DNA from 2 places in the Pseudomonas sp. L-22-4S-12 genome. Region 2 is predicted to be linked to the other one. Evidence: riboswitches for the same ligand, from Rfam matches in the RefSeq annotation. Region 2 holds a riboswitch; the other holds the start of a gene.
What was found. A riboswitch is a leader RNA that binds a small molecule or an ion and turns the genes downstream of it on or off. The one in region 2 is predicted to bind cobalamin.
Positions count from the first base shown of each region.

Region 1: linked by a shared signal. The riboswitch ahead of F3I16_RS09620 (TonB-dependent receptor domain-containing protein) and the one ahead of cobG (precorrin-3B synthase) in region 2 are both predicted to bind cobalamin.

Region 1 is NZ_WELL01000003.1:74,287-78,690, reverse strand. Features, by position in the region: gene F3I16_RS09630 (carboxyl transferase domain-containing protein) at 1-140, shown strand, start outside; gene dxs (1-deoxy-D-xylulose-5-phosphate synthase) at 254-2,149, shown strand; cobalamin riboswitch at 2,216-2,446, shown strand; gene F3I16_RS09620 (TonB-dependent receptor domain-containing protein) at 2,538-4,404, shown strand, end outside.
Region 2 is NZ_WELL01000002.1:158,537-162,940, reverse strand. Features, by position in the region: gene F3I16_RS07295 (precorrin-8X methylmutase) at 1-399, opposite strand, end outside; gene cobG (precorrin-3B synthase) at 396-1,748, opposite strand; cobalamin riboswitch at 1,833-2,027, opposite strand; gene cbiE (precorrin-6y C5,15-methyltransferase (decarboxylating) subunit CbiE) at 2,090-3,292, shown strand; gene F3I16_RS07280 (cobalt-precorrin-6A reductase) at 3,289-4,026, shown strand; gene F3I16_RS07275 (ferredoxin) at 4,023-4,404, shown strand, end outside.

The sequences.
Region 1 (4,404 bases), on a different contig from region 2:
TGAACATGGCCAGCTACCTGGAGATCGATGCGGTGATCGACCCGGCCGAGACCCGAGCCTGGCTGCTGCGCGGTCTGAACGCCGCGCCGCGCCCGGCCGCGCGCACGGGCAAGAAGCGGCCCTTCGTCGATACCTGGTAAGGCGCAAAACCGGCAAGCCGCAGGTTGCATGCTAATGACATGCGGCGTGCGGCTTGCCGTGTCCTTTTCAGTTAAACTGCCGCATCTTTTGTACGCCTATAACGATCCGCCTGATGCCGACGACTTTCCACGAGATCCCCCGCGAGCGCCCCTCCACGCCGTTGCTTGACCGCGCCGATACGCCGGTCGGCCTGCGGCGCCTGGCGGAAACCGAACTGGAAACCCTGGCCAACGAGCTGCGCCAGTACCTGCTGTACAGCGTCGGCCAGACCGGCGGGCACTTCGGTGCTGGGCTCGGCGTGATCGAGCTGACCATCGCCCTGCACTACATCTTCGACACCCCGGACGACCGGCTGGTGTGGGACGTCGGCCACCAGGCCTACCCGCACAAGATCCTCACCGGGCGCCGCGAGCGCATGAGCACGCTGCGCCAGAAGGACGGCCTGGCCGCCTTCCCGCGCCGCAGCGAGAGCGAGTACGACACCTTCGGCGTCGGCCACTCCAGCACCAGCATCAGCGCTGCCTTAGGGATGGCCATCGCCGCCAAACTGCAGGGTTCGCGGCGCAAGAGCGTGGCGGTGATCGGCGACGGCGCGCTGACCGCCGGCATGGCCTTCGAGGCGTTGAATCATGCCTCCGATGTGAAGGCCAACATGCTGGTGGTGCTCAACGACAACGACATGTCGATCTCCAAGAACGTCGGCGGCCTGTCCAACTACCTGGCCAAGATCATCTCCAGCCGCACCTATTCGAGCATGCGCGAAGGCAGCAAGAAGATCCTCTCGCGCCTGCCCGGCGCCTGGGAGATCGCGCGCAAGGTCGAGGAGCACGCCAAGGGCATGCTGGTGCCCGGCACCCTGTTCGAGGAGCTGGGCTGGAACTACGTCGGCCCCATCGACGGCCACGACCTGCCGACCCTGATCGCCACCCTGCGCAATATGCGCGACCTGGACGGCCCGCAGTTCCTCCATGTGGTGACCAAGAAGGGCAAGGGCTTCGCCCCGGCCGAGGCCGACCCGATCGGCTATCACGCGATCACCAAGCTGGAGCCGCTCACCGCCGAAGCCACCCCGAAGAAACCGAGCGGCCCCAAGTACTCCAGCGTGTTCGGCCAGTGGCTGTGTGACATGGCTGCGGCCGACCCGCGCCTGGTCGGCATCACCCCGGCGATGAAGGAAGGCTCCGACCTGGTGGCCTTCAGCGAGCGCTTCCCCGAGCGCTACTTCGACGTCGCCATCGCCGAGCAGCACGCGGTGACCCTGGCCGCCGGCATGGCCTGCGACGGCGTCAAGCCGGTGGTGGCGATCTACTCGACCTTCCTCCAGCGCGCCTACGACCAGCTGATCCACGACGTGGCCGTGCAGCACCTCGACGTGCTGTTCGCCATCGACCGCGCCGGCCTGGTCGGCGAAGACGGCCCGACCCACGCCGGCAGCTTCGATATTTCCTACCTGCGCTGCATCCCCGGCATGCTGGTGATGACCCCCAGCGACGAGAACGAACTGCGCCGCATGCTCACCACCGGCCACTTGTTCGATGGCCCGGCGGCCGTGCGCTACCCGCGCGGCAGCGGGCCGAACACGCCGATCGAGCCGACCCTGGAGCCGCTGGCAATCGGCAAGGGCCTGGTCCGTCGCCACGGGCAGAAGACCGCCCTGCTGGTGTTCGGCGTGCAGCTGGCCGAAGCGCTCAAGGTCGGCGAGAAGCTGGATGCGACTGTGGTCGACATGCGCTTCGTCAAACCGCTGGACGAGGCCCTGGTGCGCGAACTGGCGGCCAGCCACGAGCTGCTGGTGACCATCGAGGAGAACGCCATCATGGGCGGCGCCGGTTCGGCGATCAGCGAGTTCCTCGCCGCCGAGAACCTGCTCAAGCCCGTGCTGCACCTGGGTCTGCCGGACAGCTACGTGGAGCACGCCAAGCCGGCGCAGATGTTGGCTGAATGCGGCCTGGACCAGGCCGGCATCGAAGCGGCCGTGCGTCAGCGCCTGGCGCAACTGCCCACATGAATGCCGCTCATCCAGAGCCGAGCCCAACTCGCTTGTAATTCATCCAGCCGCGCACTATGGTGCGCGGCGTTTTACTTCCGCCAAGGTGCGCCCGTCGTGATCGACCGGCGTTAAACGGGAAGCCGGTGCGCTCGTCACGAGCCATTCCGGCGCTGCCCCCGCAACGGTAAGCCACCGCAGCCTCGCGCTGCCATGTCGATCGACGTGCCACTGGGAGTTTTCCCGGGAAGGCGATCGACAGGGAAAGTTCGCTTTCAGTGGCAAGCCCGGAGACCGGCCTCGACGGATTCGACTGGTGTTGCGGAGGGCAGCACCGTCAAGCGTCGGCTTGTGGTGACGCTTGTCCCTGCCCTCCTCAAAAGTCTGCCGACTGTTTGAGGATCCATTGATGAAATTGTCCCGCCTGGCTCTGGCCATCGCCCTACTGCCCGCCTCCGCGGCCTTCGCCAGCGAAGACCAGGAAGCCGCGCTGAAGCTGTCGGAAACCCTGATCAGCGCCAACCGCGACGTGCAGCAGCGCAGCGCCAGCAGCGCCGCCAGCACGGTGTTCACCCGCGCCGACATCGAGCGCCTGCAACCCGCCTCGGTGGTCGACCTGCTCGCCCGCGTGCCCGGCGTGCAGGTGACGCAGAACGGCAGCGGCAGCCTGGCCAGCCTGTATATCCGCGGCACCAAGTCGGCGCAGAGCCTGGTCCTGGTGGACGGCATGCGCATCGGTTCGGCCAGCTCCGGCGACAGCAACCTGCAGCACCTCAATATCGAGCAGATCGAGCGCATCGAAGTGCTGCGCGGGCCGCGCTCGGCCATGTACGGCGCCGATGCCATCGGCGGCGTGGTGCAGATATTCACCCGCCGCAGCAGCGGCGAAGGGCTCAAGCCGTTCGTGCGCGTGGGCTATGGCAGCCGCGGCACCTGGCAGCGCAGCGCCGGCATCTCCGGCGGCGACGAGGCCACCCGCTTCAGCCTGGCCGGCAGCCTCGACGAAACCAATGGCTTCGACCGCACCGGCACGTCCTACGAGGCCGACCAGGATCACGACGCCTACCGCAACAAGGCCTTCAGCCTGAGCCTCAGCCACAGCTTCAACGACAACCTGGAAGCCGGGATCAACGTCCTCGACCAGCGCGGCCGCACCGAATTCGACAACCCCTTCGGCCGCTTCGACATGACCACCTTCGAGTCGGTCGAGCAGGACCCGTACAGCGACTTCACCGTCAGCAGCGTCTCCAGCTACCTCGACGCCCAGCTCAACGACGCCTGGAACAGCCGCCTGGAAGTCGGCCACAGCGAGAACCGCGAAGAGAGCCTGGACAAGCTCAGCGCCGAGCGCGGCGTGTTCAACACCTACCGCGACTCGGTCAACTGGCTGAACACCCTGAACCTGAACGACAGCCACAGCCTGCTGCTCGGCGCCGACTGGTACCAAGACCAGCTCAACAGCAACACCGCCTTCGCCGAACAGCAGCGCTGGAACCAGGCGGCCTTCATCCAGCACCGCTACGACGGCGAGCACTTCGCCACCGAGCTGGGCCTGCGCCACGACAAGAACGAACAGTTCGGCAGCGAGAACACCTGGAGCGGCGCCCTGACCCTGCCGCTGAACGAGCGCAACGACCTGATCGCCTCCTACAGCGAAGGCTTCCGCGCGCCGACCTTCAACGACCTGTACTACCCGGACTACAGCAACCCGGACCTCAAGCCGGAGCACTCCAAGAGCGTCGAGCTGCAGTGGCGCAGCCAGCTGGCCGCCACCACCCGCCTGGAAGCCTCGGTCTACCGCACCGACATCGAAGACGCCATCGCCAGCGACCAGGACTTCATCCCGCAGAACATCGCCAAGGCGCGCATCCATGGTTTCGAGGCCGCGCTGCAGCAGGAACTGTTTGGCTGGCAGGGCCAGCTGGGCGTGGCCTTCGTCGACCCGCGCGACCGCGACAGCGGCCACACCCTCAACCGCCGCGCACGGCGCACCCTGAGCCTGGACCTGGATCGCAGCTTCGGCGATGTCGCCATCGGCGCCAGCTGGCAGGCCGTGAGCAGCAGCTACGACGACCCGGACAACCAGGATCGCCTGGCCGGCTACGGCCTGCTGGCCCTGCGCGGCAGCTGGCAGGCCACGCCCGAGCTGAAGCTGGAAGCCAAGCTGGATAACCTGCTGGACAAGGATTACCAGCGCGCCCTGTACGAACACGAAGGCGAGCATTACGGCTACCGCCAGGAAGGCCGCAGCGCCCTGCTCGGCTTCGTCTGGACGC
Region 2 (4,404 bases):
GATCACCACCACGCTGCCTTCAAGCTGTTCGCGCCAGCGCTCCAGGGCCACTGCCGAACGGGTATTGCCCAGCTCAAAGGCCAGCTCCGCCACGCCGGCATCGTGCAGGGTGCAGATCACCGGGTTATTGGCCGGCAGGCGCGCGCGGGTGATGCCCTCGGCGACCATCCGCGCATCGCAGAGGATCGGCGCGCCCTTGGCCAGGGCGGCGCGGCCGGCGGCGCCGGCACCCGGCGAGAAGCGCAGGTCCTGCACCACGTCGACCATGCCGCAGGCGTGGATCAGGCGCACGGCGAGCTTTTCCAGGTCGGCCGGGATGGCCGACAGGTCGGCCTCGGCGCGGATGGTGGCGAAGGACTGGCGGTAGATTTCCTGGCCGTCGCGGATGTAATCGATCATACAGAGGTTCCTGATGCGGGCTGCGCGGCGAACCAGGCGCCGGCTTCTTCGATGCTGAGGGAAGGCGCCAGCAGGCGGCCGAAACCGGCCACGCCCGCGGCGCGCTGATAGAGCTGGTAACGCCCGCCGGGCTGGGCCAGCAGGGTGAGCGGAGCGGTATGCGCGGCGGCGCAGGAGCGCGGGCAGCCGCTGAGGTGCACCTGCGGGCGCACGTTGCCGGCGCGCAGCAGCTCGGCCAGCCGACGGGCATCGGCCTTGGTGTCGGCCAGGCCCCTGGCGCAGGCGGCGGAGCCGCTGCAGGCGAGCAGCTGGCTCAGAGGCTCGCGGGCATCCAGCAGCAGGCCGAGGGCATGCAGCTCTTGCTGCACCCGGGGCACCTGCGCGGTGGGAATATTCGGCAGCAGCAGGCCTTGCCAGGGGGTCAGGCGCAGGCTGGCGTCGCCGTACCGCTCGGCCAGATCGGCCAGGGCGTGCAGTTGCCCGGCGCCGATCCGCCCCAGCTGGGCGGCAGCCAGGATCAGCTGCCGGCCCGCCTGGCGCTGCGCGTGCGCGCCGAGCGGGACGGCGCTGGCCCCGGTGGCGCGACGCCAGCCCAGCACGGCCGGGTCGCGGCGCAGCGGGAACGGCAGGCGCGCCTGCAGCTGGTCGAGAAATTCGCCGCGCGGCAGCGCGGCCAGCAGCTGGCGCATGCGGCTGTGCTCGGCGCCGGCCAGTTCGAGGAACAGGCGCAGCACGGCGTCCACCAGGGGCACGGCCTGCGCGGGCGTCACCGCCGCCAGCGGGGCATCGAGCGGGCAGCCGGCCAGGCCGAAGGCCAGCAGCGGCTCGGCGCCGGGCATGGCGCCGAGCCACAGGTCGTGGGGGTGGTCGAGCATGGTCAGGGCTTCGCCGCCGTCCAGCTGCAGGGCGAACTTGGCGGACAGGGCGTGGAACTCGCGATGATCCTGCAGCAGGTCGAGCAGTTGCCCGGCCAGCGGACGCACGTCGAGCAGCGCGGCCGGGTCGAGACCGGCGGCGGGGCTGAGCAGCAGGTTGCGCACATCGTCGGCGGCGGCAACCCGCGGGCCGAGGCCGGCGGCCAGCAGGTGCTGCACCAGAGCGGCGTGCTCGCTGTCGCGCACGCCGCGAATCTGCAGGTTGCTGCGATTGGTCAGTTCCAGCACGCCGCTGGCATGGGCCGTGGCGGCCGCGACGATGGCCCGCGCCTGGGCGCTGGAGAGCCGGCCGCCGGGCAGCTTGACCCGGCAGATGCCGCCGTCCAGCGCGGCAACGATGCGCAGCAGGCCGGGGCACGCACTGGGGCGTGGCACGCAGGAATCGACGGCAGGGAGGTCGCGCAAAACGGTCATCCACAACAACGACGCGGCGACCGAACCAGCGGAATCCGCCCATAGGGATTCCTTGGCATCGGTACACCCCGCCCGATGTTGGCACTCGCGACTAGCGTCGTCGGCAGGTCTCCTGGCTGGCAGGTCATCATCGCTGCGCGGCCTTCCCGATTGCTCAGTGGCGCATGTGCGTAGCGACTCGCTGCTTACAGTTGCGGGGGCAGCCACGGTTGGTCCGTGTTCCCTCTTAGGCCCATGACGTCCGTGAGAACGCCGGGCACCGACGAAGACGCTATTATGCCCGCTTTTTCCGGCGCCCGGCCAAGCCCGCGTGTCGCCCGCAACAGATCAAGGAAACACGCATGACAGCCTGGCTGACGGTGGTGGGAATCGGCGAAGACGGCTACGCCGGCCTGGGCAAGGCCGCGCGCCGCGCGCTGCTGGCGGCCGAGCAGATCGTCGGTGCACCGCGCCAGCTGCAGCTGCTGCCGCCGTGCATCCGCGCACCGCGGCAGAGCTGGCCGAGCCCGTTCAGCCTGGCGCCGGTGCTGCAGCGGCGCGGCACGCCTGTGTGCGTGCTGGCCAGCGGCGACCCCATGCTGTTCGGCGTCGGCGCCAGCCTGGCGCGGCAATTGGCCGAAGGTGAGATGCGCGTGCTGCCGGCGCCCTCCTCCTACTCCCTGGCCGCCGCGCGCCTGGGCTGGGCGCTGCAGGAGGTGGCCCTGCTCTCGGTGGTGGCGCGCCCACTGGCGGCGCTGCACGCGCAGATCCATGCCGGCCAGCGCCTGCTGATCCTCTGCAATGACGGCGGCAGCCCGGCCGCCATCGCCAGCCTGCTGCGCGAGCGCGGCTTCGGTTCCAGCCGGCTGACGGTGCTGGAACACCTCGGCGGCGAGCTGGAACGGCGCATCGACGGTCTGGCCGACAGCTGGAGCATCGACGAAGTCGCCGCCCTCAACCTGCTGGCGGTGGAATGCCTGGCCGACGCCAATGCCGTGCGCCTGCCGCTTACCTGCGGCCTGGCGGACGAGGCCTATCGCCACGACGGCCAGCTGACCAAGCGCGACGTACGCGCCATCACCCTGGCCCGCCTGGCGCCGACACCCGGCGAGCTGCTGTGGGACGTGGGCGCCGGTTGCGGTTCGATCGGCATCGAGTGGATGCGCGCCCACCCCAGCTGCCGAGTCATCGCCATCGAGGCCGACAATGGCCGCCAGCAACTGATCCAGCACAACCGCGACGCCCTCGGCGTGCCGGCCCTGCAGCTGGTGGCCGGCAGCGCCCCGCAGGCGCTGGATGGATTGGAGCGACCCGAGGCGATCTTTATCGGCGGTGGCGTCACCGTGCCCGGCGTGCTGGAGCAGTGCTGGCAGGCGCTCAAGCCCGGCGGCCGGCTGGTCGCCAACGCGGTGACCCTGCAAAGCGAGGCCATGCTGGTGGCCTTCCGCGAACAGCACGGCGGCGAGCTGACCCGCATCAGCGTGGCCCAGGCCCAGCCGCTGGGCGACTTCGACACCTGGCGCAGCGCCCTGCCGATCACCCTGCTGCAGGTGCGCAAGCCGTGAGCCCACGCCTCCTCCTGCTCGGCGGGGTCGGCGACGCCCTGAGCATTGCCCGCCGCCTCGGCCCGGCGCATATCTACAGCCTGGCCGGGCTGGGCAAGGTGCCACAGGACCTGGCCTGCCAGGTGCGCGTTGGCGGCTTCGGTGGTGCCGAGGGCCTGGCCGAGTTCATCCGCGCCGAGGGCATCGACCTGCTGCTGGACGTCACCCACCCCTATGCCGCGCAGATCAGCGCCAACGCTGCCCGCGCCGCGCAACTATCCGGCATCCCCTGCTGGGCCCTGCGCCGCCCCGGCTGGTTAGCCGGCAGCGGAGACGACTGGCGCGAAGTGGCCGACTGGCCCGAGCTGCGCAGCGCCCTGGCGCCTTTTCGCCGACCCTTCTTCACCCTCGGCCGCGAGCCGCTGGAGCACCTTGAGGCGATCCCCGCGGAACAATTCTGGACCCTGCGCCTGCTCGACGCCCATCCGGGCAATGCGCGGGCACGGATCATCGCCAACCGCGGCCCGTTCGATCTGCAGGGCGAGCGCGAGCTGTTCGCCAGCGAAGGTTTTGACGTGCTGATCAGCAAGAACAGTGGCGGCGCGGCCACCGAGGCCAAGCTGCAGGTGGCCCGCGAACGGGGCTTGCCGGTGCTGCTGCTGGCGCGCCCGGAACTGCCCGAGGTGGAACGCGCCTTCGCCGATCCCGAATCCCTATGGCAGGCGCTGCAACCCCTGCTTCGAGAAACGCCATGAAGACCGCCCACTACGCCCGCGTGCTGTTCGCCGGGCCAGACCTGAACCAAGGCAGCTTTGCCGAGCTGCTGCGCCGCCAGTTGGTCGAGCACCTTGGCGCCACCGTGCTGGACGCTCTGTGTGATACCGGCGCCGGCCACGCCGCGCTGTGGACGCGGCTGCGCGGCTGCCTGGAAGCCGGCGAACTGCCGCTGCTGCTGGTCGATCTCGACCCGCTGGGCGGCAGTCAGCAGCTGGACTGGCTGCGCGACCGGCTCAAGACCCAGACCGGCGCGCACGCCGCGCAGGTCTTCGTCTGCGCCGGCAATGCCGAAGATGTCGCCGCGTTGGCCGCACTGATCCAGCAGCCGGAGCGGCATCTGGGCTGCGTGGACATTC